Regions from separate parts of the Sinorhizobium sojae CCBAU 05684 genome, predicted to be linked through region 2. Evidence: predicted binding sites of a transcription regulator. Region 2 holds the regulator's gene; each other region holds the start of a gene.

Region 1 (3,274 bases), 500 kb from region 2:
GAGTGACTGCTGCTCGCGCGATACTACGATCTGCAATGGCGCCTTGCCCGCTGCCGTGGAGGGTGACGACGACATGACGAGGACGACGAGCCCTATCCTGAGAGTGGAACGCAAGACAAACCCTCATTTCCGATGGCGGCGTCTCCAAACGGCGCGCAGACCGTGACACACCGGAGTTGTCGAGCCAGGCTATCCTTCAATATTTAAGGAATTGAATCCTGGCGCCGGCTATCACGGGCTATTGATCGCGGCGCCTTTGGCCGAAGGTATAACCCGTCTCGACGCTGGTCTTGCCGAACCTGTCGTGCAGCTTGTTGATCGCCTCCTCGGCGGCCGCCCGTCGCGCTGCAGAGGGATCCACGAGATCCGGCGGATCGGCAAGGACGGGATCGCAAAGATCGCTGACGCCGATGCCGATCAGCCTGTATCTCGTCCCGTCGACTTCTCTCTCGAGCAATTGCAGGCCGGTGCGGAAAATCCGGTCGGCAAGGCGGGTGGGGCTGTCCAAGCGCCGGTTGCGCGTACGGGATCTGAAGTCGGCCGTCTTCAATTTCAGGACGACGGTCTGTCCGGCGAGTTCGGATTTGCGCAGCCTGAGCGCCACCTGCTCGCTCAGGCGCCTGAGATGCGGGATGAGTTCCTCCGGGCGAGACAGGTCGACATTGAAGGTCGTTTCCGAGGAAACGCTTTTTGCCTCTCCGCCAGTCTCGACGCTGCGTTCGTCCTGGCCGCGCGAAAGCCGGTAAAGCCGCTGACCCATCGTGCCGTAGCGGCGCATCAGTTCGGCCTCTTCCATCGTCTGCAACTGCCCGATCGTGCGGATGCCATCCCGCTCGAGCGTCGCGGCGAAGGCCTTACCGACACCCCAGATCAAGGTGACGGGACGCTCCTTCAGGAAGTCAACGGCTTCGGCCTGGCCGATGACGGAGAAGCCGCGCGGCTTCTGCAGGTCAGAGGCGACCTTGGCGAGGAACTTGCAGTAGGAGAGGCCGATCGAGACTGTGATGCCGACTTCCTGCTCGACGCGCCGGGCGAAGCGGGCCAGCGTCCGGGCGGGCGGGGCGTGATGCAGCCGGTCCGTGCCGCTCAAATCGAGGAAGGCCTCGTCGATCGACAGCGGCTCTACGAGTGGCGTCAGTTCCAGCATCATGGCCCTGACCTTGCGCCCGACACGGGAATACTTCTCCATGTCGGGCTTGATTACCACCGCCTCGGGGCAGGCCTCGAGTGCCTTGAACATGGGCATGGCCGAGCGCACGCCATGAATGCGGGCGATGTAGCAGGCGGTCGAGACAACGCCGCGTTTGCCGCCGCCGATGATGACCGGTCTGTCGGCGAGCTCCGGATTGTCGCGTTTCTCGATCGAGGCGTAGAAGGCGTCGCAGTCGATATGCGCCAGCATCAGCCCGTAGAGCTCGGCGTGGTGCAGGAGACGCGGACTGCCGCAGGTGCGGCACCGCCGGGCGAGGGCGGCCTGTTCCTTCAGGCAGTCTCGGCAGAAGCCCGGAATCGCTGCAGTGCTGTCTCGCATGTCTGGAACAAATGTTGAACGAGGTGACTTTACGCTCTACGCTACTGCATGATTCCTCAAACCGGAACCGATGTAAGGATAAATCGTGCAGCGAGTCAAAGCGCCACAGCGACCTTACTGCGTCTGATGGACGCCCGCACTGTAGTAAGTCTCAAGGTTCGAGGCATTATGGGATATCGCCCTGCAAATTGCACCCAGGGCGCAGGGATGACAGGCCCCGATGCGACTGGAATTGAGGGAATGAGGGTTCATCCGGACATGACTTGTCCCGGCTCGGCGGCACCGAATGGCGGTTCAGCAGGTCTTGGCCTGTGCGTGCCAATGACCGCGTATCAACTTCGCCGCCTCCGCCCAGTCCGCCGCGACGCGGATGTCGGCGGCGGGCACCGGTGCAAGGGCGCGAAATTCCGCATTCGCCATCATGTTGATAAGAAGGCTGGCCGGAGCGTGTTCCCGCACGGAATGGAGATTGCGCAGAATGTCGTCGATGAAGACGAGCGGCAGATCGCGCTCTCGATGCAGCCGCTTGACCAGCGGCCCCTTGGGTTCTTCGGAGGCGAGCATTGGATAGGGAAGATCGAGGGCGTCGAGCAGAGAGCGGCGCAACACCGCGTGACGCGACGGCATCGCTGTCAGGAAAACGATGTCGGCGTCTCCGGAAAGTCGCTTCAGCGTCTCGACCACCTGCACCGCCGGCGTCTGCCATCGGTCCTGCGCCGCATAAAAGGCCTCGAGCAGCGCTTCCGCTGCAACGTCGCTCACCGCTTCGCCGCTCTCCCGGTCGACGATATTGCCGGAAAGACGGAAGGAGCGGGGCAGGAGCGCATGGCCCTCAGCCTGCAGAAATGCCATGAAGGGCGTCAGGAATTCGAGCACGACTTCATCGACATCGCTGACGATCAGCGGGCGGTCGGAAAGGCGGATGCCGGTTCCGGCCCCCCACATACCCATAGTCAGACGTCCGCAAAATCCGCCGGGCCGGAAAAGGCCCGGTGCGCCCTGACGACCTCCTCCGGGGGCGTTCCGGTCGCGCTGCAAAACGCCATCAGCGTCGGCTCGTGCTCCATCAGAAAGGCAACGAGGCCGCCCATGAAGCCGGGGTCGCCGGCGGCCTGGCGCAGCGAGCCGGCATCGGTACCGGAGAGCGCCAGAAAGCGCGACATGAGTTCCGTCTCGCCCGCCAGCCAGGACAGAATGGCGATTGCTGTTTCGTCGGCGCTCTTCATCGTGTTGAATCTCTTCTCCTTTGGCGGCCGGGTTTACCTCTTTTTCAACCAAATAGCGCTAGCCTTGCGATCGAGGAAATGGGTCGAGTCGCCAGTTGTGAAACTTATATCTCTAAAGGGGACTTGCAAGGCGGCGACAGACAGCAAGGGATCGATATGCCCAAACAGGTGATGATTGTTGAGGACAATGAGCTGAATATGAAGCTCTTCCGAGACCTGATTGAGGCTTCGGGCTACACGACGATCCAGACGCGCAACGGCATGGAAGCGCTCGAACTGGCGCGCAAGCATCGGCCCGATCTGATATTGATGGACATCCAACTGCCGGAGGTCTCCGGTCTCGAAGTGACCAAATGGCTCAAGGAAGATGACGAGCTTCACGTCATTCCCGTCATTGCCGTAACCGCCTTCGCCATGAAGGGCGACGAGGAGCGAATTCGCCAGGGCGGCTGCGAAGCTTATGTATCAAAACCGATTTCCGTTCCCAAATTCATTGAAACGATCAAGACCTACCTGG
Region 2 (3,274 bases):
TCTTGGAGGAAACATCGATGATCCGGCCATATTCATAGGGCCCGCGATCGTTCACACGCACGATGACCGATGTACCGTTCTCCAGATTGGTGACGCGAGCATAGCTCGGCAAAGGGAAGGTCGGGTGCGCCGCGGAAAGGTGATACTTGTCGTAGACCTCGCCATTCGCGGTCAACCGGCCATGAAAGGCCGAGCCGTACCAGGAAGCCATGCCGGTCTTGTTGTAACCCGGCTCCTCCTTCGGCTTATACCACTTGCCCTTGACCTGGTAGGCCTTGCCGACCTGGAAGCGCCCGCCGCCCTTCGGCATATTGCGCCCGGTCGCGACCCGTGGGCTCGCTTTGACGCCATAGACGGATTCGGCGAAATATTCCTTGCTCCTCGACTTGCTCTTCTTGACGCTGGACGTGGAGCCGCAGGCCGCCAGCGTAGCGCAAAGCAGTGGAATTGCAGCGAGGCGCAATCCCCTCGCAAGGCAGGCCGCATTTCTATGAGATATCATCTGTCCCACAAGGTCATTCGCAAATTCGTGGCAGAACGGTCCGCATGTCACCCCCGCGGATCTTTCGGCGTCCCGAAAAGGGACAATCGAGCAATGATGACAACATCAAGGCAAAAATACGAATTCTAGGTGAGATCGCGCCGGATTTTGCTCGTTATGGTTTACGAATGGTGAACGCGAGGCCGGTGGAATGTGGGTGCCGAGCAGCAGAGGTCCAAGAAATAATTCGTGCGGACGCCTCGCTTAAATCTTGCAACGAACCGCACTTCGCGCAATAACGCGCTGCCCGGATGGGTGGCCGAGCGGTTTAAGGCACCGGTCTTGAAAACCGGCGTAGGTGAGAGCCTACCGTGGGTTCGAATCCCACCCCATCCGCCACCTGAACCCGTCCGAACCAGAGCCCGCCGACGCAGTCGAACGGACTGGCGCGGGCTGTCGAATTCTTCTATATAGTTTGGGCCCGTGGGGTCGTAGCTCAGTTGGGAGAGCGCCGCAATCGCACTGCGGAGGTCGAGGGTTCGACTCCCTTCGACTCCACCATTCTTCCCTTTTGTCCGCCGCGCAGAAGCGCAACGGCCCTGATCAGGCCGCTCACGCAACAGGTGTTTACGCCGAGGCGCATCGCCCCAAGTCGTTTACCAGGATGGCTAAATGAGGATTTCGGCCATCGACGCTCCCTTGCCATCGCCAGCGAATTGAGGGACAGTTAAGGTCTGCAGTTTCGCATCTCGGCAACTCCCGCGAGTGGAGAAAAACATGCCCTCTAAAACTCTGATGGCGGTTGCAGCATTGGCGCTCCTGGCACTTTCGGGATGCGCCACGACCGGCGCTACGGGCAATACGACCTACACGCAATGGCACGGCCCCTACCCTGAGCCTGACTTCGACGTGCTCAGCCCCGGAGGTCTGCGTCTCGCCTATTGATCGGGCGCCACTTGAACGCCGTCGTCGCCGGACAGCCCAATGGCTCATCGGCGCCGGCACAGCGATGTCGGCCAAATATTCAGCCTGGCAAAGTTCACGGAATTTTAGGCACTTGCGGAACACAAATGGAACGGATAGTGTCTGTTCTTGATTTGTTTCGCGATTCTGGAGTGACGCGCCATGCTGACCCGCAAGCAACAGGAATTGCTTCTCTTCATTCATGAACGAATGAAGGAATCGGGAGTCCCGCCGTCCTTCGATGAAATGAAAGACGCGCTCGATCTTGCATCGAAGTCGGGCATCCACCGATTGATCACCGCGCTCGAGGAGCGCGGCTTCATTCGCCGGCTGCCCAATCGGGCCCGCGCGCTTGAAGTTATCAAGTTGCCGGAAGCTTATACGGCTCCGGCGCAGCCAAGGCGCGGCTTTTCGCCAAGCGTCATCGAGGGCAGTCTGGGCAAGACGCCTGCCGCGCCCAAGGCCGAGCCGCCGCCGGCCGAAACGGCATCGATTGCGGTTCCCGTCATGGGGCGGATCGCCGCCGGCGTTCCGATTTCAGCGATTCAGAACAATACGCACGAGGTTTCCGTACCGATCGACATGATCGGCAGCGGCGAACATTACGCCTTGGAGATCAAGGGCGACTCGATGATCGAGGCCGGCATCCTCGATGGCGACACCGTGATCATCCGCAACGCGAGCACGGCCAGCCCGGGCGATATCGTCGTGGCGCTGATCGACGATGAGGAAGCGACATTGAAGCGCTTCCGCCGGAAAGGTGCGTCGATTGCGCTCGAAGCGGCGAACCCGGCCTACGAGACCCGGATATTCGGACCGGACCGGGTGAAAATCCAGGGTAAACTCGTCGGGCTGATACGACGGTACCACTAGCGCATCGCCCCGAGATCGGCCCCGCTTTTCGGAAAGCACGAGCGCAGATTCAAAGAGCTAACAGTGTCCTTTGTGCGTCCTGAGGGACGCACAGCGCCGGAGATAATTTTGCGGTCGGACGAATTTTGGTTCGCACAATCGGCGCAAATTAACAGAGCGATACCGGCGGGTTCGGGGGCATTCCGCTCTTTGCTGCCGACCCTGTCCGGATTTCGATCGCTGCCCTGATGTGGGAAACTGCCGGGTACTGCATGTCGCCTTGAAATCGATCTCGATTTAAGGACAAATGCATGCAGCAATTCAAAATGCTACAGCCCGTTCGCGCCGCCGTCTCACTGTTTTTGCCGCGTTTTGGTGGGGCATCACCTATTCATCGGCAATCCGGCGGCTTCGCCAACGTCCTTCAAGAATGCGCCGAGACGAGGGGTGCGTTTTTCGGAAATTGCCTCTTGCGGTTCATCTCGAATGATTCTAAACGCTGGCCACGACTTGATATTTCTTGTCGGTGAGGCCTCGTGGCGGAGTGGTGACGCAGAGGACTGCAAATCCTTGTACCCCGGTTCAATTCCGGGCGAGGCCTCCAACAATTCCCCCCTGATGATCGTGATTTGATGGCGCCGATGAGCGCCGCCATGTTTTCACAAGTGGACTGAGAGCGTCCTCCTACAGAGTGTATGCTTTGCGGCGACGACCACTTGCCTAGCGCCCCGAAAATCGGAGCCGATCCTCGGAAAGCTCGATGCGCAGATTCAAAGAGTTCCAGCGACCTTTGCGCGTCTGAAAAGACGCGCGGCGCTGTAGCGGAACGTCGATTCCGTTTTGGCCGGACCAGCGACTGCTCCGGCGAAAACGGCTTCTATCTGTTTCGAGGGAGCATCCGCTTCCGAAACAACCGCCAGCCGTTAGAGCATTTTGCGGTCAGCTGAAATCATCTGACGCACCGGCAGCCTCTCGTGC
Region 3 (3,274 bases), 190 kb from region 2:
GCGCAGTCGCCGCCGTGGAATAGGGACGCTGTTCCAGCCCGGTGAAGACGTTCTTGAACTGCACCATGCCGGCATTGGTGAACATCAATGTCGGATCGTTGCGCGGCACCAGGGGGCTCGACGGCACGATCTCGTGGCCGTTCTTGCGGAAATAGTCGAGAAACATCGACCGGATTTCATTCACGCCGCTCATCTTGCGTCCTATCTGTGCACAATCCGGCCGCAAGCGCAGGTGTCGCGCGCTCAGTGCCGTAACCTTCAACCCCGCGTCTATCGTTCGTAGCCGCCTCCCGACGGCCGCTGCCATCGGAACCACAGGCTTTTATCGTCCGCATATCACGCTGTCCAGACGGCAGCAAAAACCGGCCGCTCCTTGCGAGGGCCGGTCTTCCAGGCGAAAGCTGGCTTGCTCTGCCGTTCCTATTCAGCGGCGTCCTCGCCGTCGCTCTCCGGCCCGCCATTCTCGAGGAACCGGTCTGCTATGAGGCCGGCATTCTGCCGGAGCGTCATTTCGATCTCGCGCAAAAGATCCGGATTGTCGCGGAGGAACTGCTTGGCGTTCTCGCGGCCCTGGCCGAGACGCTGGCTGTTATAGGAGAACCAGGCGCCGGATTTTTCCACCACACCCGCCTTGACGCCGAGGTCGATGAGTTCGCCGGTCTTGGACACGCCTTCGCCATACATGATGTCGAACTCGACCTGCTTGAAGGGCGGCGCCATCTTGTTCTTGACGACCTTTACGCGAGTCTGGTTGCCGACCACTTCCTCCCGCTCCTTGACCGAACCGATGCGGCGTATATCGAGCCGGACCGATGCATAGAACTTCAGCGCGTTGCCGCCCGTCGTCGTTTCCGGCGAGCCGAACATCACGCCGATCTTCATGCGGATCTGGTTGATGAAGATCACCATGCAGTTGGACTTGGAAATCGATGCGGTCAGCTTGCGCAGCGCCTGGCTCATGAGGCGCGCCTGCATGCCCGGCAGGCTGTCGCCCATCTCGCCTTCGATTTCGGCGCGCGGCACGAGCGCTGCAACAGAATCGACGACGAGCACGTCGATTGCGCCGGAGCGAACCAGCGTATCGGTGATTTCCAGCGCCTGCTCACCGGTATCGGGCTGCGAGATCAGTAGATTTTCGAGATCAACGCCCAGCTTGCGGGCATAGACCGGATCGAGAGCGTGCTCGGCGTCGACGAAGCCGCAGATGCCGCCCTTCTTCTGCGCCTCGGCGATGGTCTGCAGCGCCAGCGTCGTCTTACCCGAGCTTTCCGGGCCGTAGATTTCGACAATGCGGCCCTTCGGCAGGCCGCCGATGCCAAGCGCGATATCGAGGCCGAGCGACCCGGTCGAGACGGTTTCGATCTCGACGACGCTATCCTTCGATCCGAGCTTCATGATCGATCCCTTGCCGAACGCACGTTCGATCTGGGAGAGAGCCGCTTCAAGTGCCTTGCTTTTATCCACCGATTTGTCCTCTACGAGCCGCAAAGAGTTTTGTGCCATTGGGTCCACCTTTAGGTTATTGGAGCTATCGAGGCAATGAAGCCGCCGCAGGAGTTTTTGTACACGCTTTGTTCCGTTTTGACAATGGCACGCCAACCGGTTGAAGCATATGAATTATTTTCAAATCGTTCGATTCCTGTTCACGTCCATTATACTCCATTTCCATGAAGCGGCGCGAGGCTTCGCCTGGACTTTCGCAGGCCGGCCCGATTCGCATGAAGAGGTGAGCGCATGAAGCAGCATGAAATCGCCGTTTTCGGCGGCGCCCATATCGACCGCCGCGGCCGCATCATTGGCAGTACGGCGCCGGGCGCAAGCAATCCCGGCACTTGGTTCGAGGAGGCGGGCGGCGGTGGATTCAATGCGGCGCGCAATCTCGCGCGCCTCGGCCACCGGGTGCGGATGATCAGCCCGCGCGGCGGCGATGCGTCCGGCGAGATGGTCGCCGCGGCCGCGGCTGCAGCCGGGGTGATCGACTGCCCCTTCACCTTTCTCGACCGCAAGACGCCGAGCTACACGGCGATCCTTGAAAACGACGGCAACCTCGCCATAGCGCTCGCGGACATGGAACTCTATGCGCTCTTCTCGCCGCGCCGGCTGCAGCAGCGGGCAACGCGCGAGGTGATCGCGGCCAGCGACCTCGTGCTGATGGATGCCAACCTACCGCAGGAGACCTTGGCGGCTCTGGTCCGCGCCGCAAGCGGCGACTGCCGGCCTATCGCCGGCATCGCCGTTTCCCCCGCCAAGGTGATCCGATACGGCGAATGCCTCGCCGGCCTCGATTTCCTGTTCATGAATGAGGCGGAAGCACGCGCGCTGACCGGGACTGAAAACGCCGATGCCGAGGCGTGGCCTCATCTTCTGCGCGCCGTGGGTCTTTCCGGCGGGGTCGTGACGCGCGGTGACCGGGCGGCGGTCGCCTTCGACCGGATGAGTGCCTGCCTTGCCGAGCCGCCAGCCCTGCCCGCGCTCGCCGATGTTACCGGCGCCGGCGACGCTCTGGCCTCCGGTTTCCTTTCCGCCCGGCTCTCCGGCCTGGATCTCGCCGCTTCCCTGCGACATGGCATTGCCGCCGCCCTGATCACGCTCCGCTCTCCCTACGCCGCTGCGGAGGAGATGTCGGCGAACAAACTCCGCGAGGCGCTACCCCTTGTGCCGGCGCCGCAAATGCTGGCATGACATCATCAATCGAACGCCGGGCGGGAATACGGCGACCGTTCTTCCGCCCGACCTCTGCCCCAACGTCTCAGAAGCGAAGAAAAATGACGAAGCCTTCCACCCCGTCCCTCCCGATGAAATTCTCCGACGAAGTCGCGACCGCGAAAGCGCGCGGGGCGCCAATCGTCGCGCTGGAATCGACAATCATCACCCACGGCATGCCCTATCCGGGCAACCTCGACATGGCGCGCAGCGTCGAGTCGATCATTCGCGAACAGGGGGCGGTGCCTGCGACAATTGCGGTGATCCACGGCGTGCTCCATATCGGTCTCGACGACACGAAGCTGGAAGCGCTTGCAAAGACGCAAGGGGCCATGAAGCTTTCGCGCGCCGACCTCGCCTTCGCGATCGCCGAGCGCCGCACCGGAGCCACCACGGTTGCCGCGACGATGATCGCCGCGGCCCGCGCCGGCATCGGCGTTTTCGCGACCGGCGGCATCGGCGGCGTTCACCGGGGCGCGGAACTGAGTTTCGATATATCCGCGGACCTAGACGAACTCGCGCGCACCAGCGTGGTCGTCGTCTGTGCCGGCGCCAAGGCGATTCTCGATAT

What was found. The regulator LexA, encoded in region 2, represses DNA repair genes until DNA is damaged. The targets are predictions, from matches to a motif close to TGTTCNNNNTGTGTTCNG.
Region 1: the regulator LexA is predicted to act here: its motif matches at 1,535-1,552, upstream of SJ05684_RS04540 (DNA polymerase IV).
Region 3: the regulator LexA is predicted to act here: its motif matches at 1,562-1,579, upstream of recA (recombinase RecA).

Annotation. Positions count from the first base shown of each region.
Region 1 is NZ_CP023067.1:944,366-947,639, forward strand. Features, by position in the region: gene SJ05684_RS04535 (L,D-transpeptidase family protein) at 1-114, opposite strand, end outside; gene SJ05684_RS04540 (DNA polymerase IV) at 239-1,531, opposite strand; gene SJ05684_RS04545 (hypothetical protein) at 1,826-2,482, opposite strand; gene SJ05684_RS04550 (DUF3572 domain-containing protein) at 2,485-2,757, opposite strand; gene SJ05684_RS04555 (response regulator) at 2,914-3,274, shown strand, end outside.
Region 2 is NZ_CP023067.1:1,448,406-1,451,679, reverse strand. Features, by position in the region: gene SJ05684_RS07255 (septal ring lytic transglycosylase RlpA family protein) at 1-502, opposite strand, end outside; tRNA gene SJ05684_RS07250 (tRNA-Ser) at 791-880, shown strand; tRNA gene SJ05684_RS07245 (tRNA-Ala) at 967-1,042, shown strand; gene SJ05684_RS29970 (hypothetical protein) at 1,259-1,426, shown strand; gene lexA (transcriptional repressor LexA) at 1,607-2,317, shown strand; tRNA gene SJ05684_RS07230 (tRNA-Cys) at 2,827-2,900, shown strand.
Region 3 is NZ_CP023067.1:1,637,765-1,641,038, forward strand. Features, by position in the region: gene alaS (alanine--tRNA ligase) at 1-193, opposite strand, end outside; gene recA (recombinase RecA) at 421-1,503, opposite strand; gene SJ05684_RS08085 (carbohydrate kinase family protein) at 1,735-2,682, shown strand; gene SJ05684_RS08090 (pseudouridine-5'-phosphate glycosidase) at 2,766-3,274, shown strand, end outside.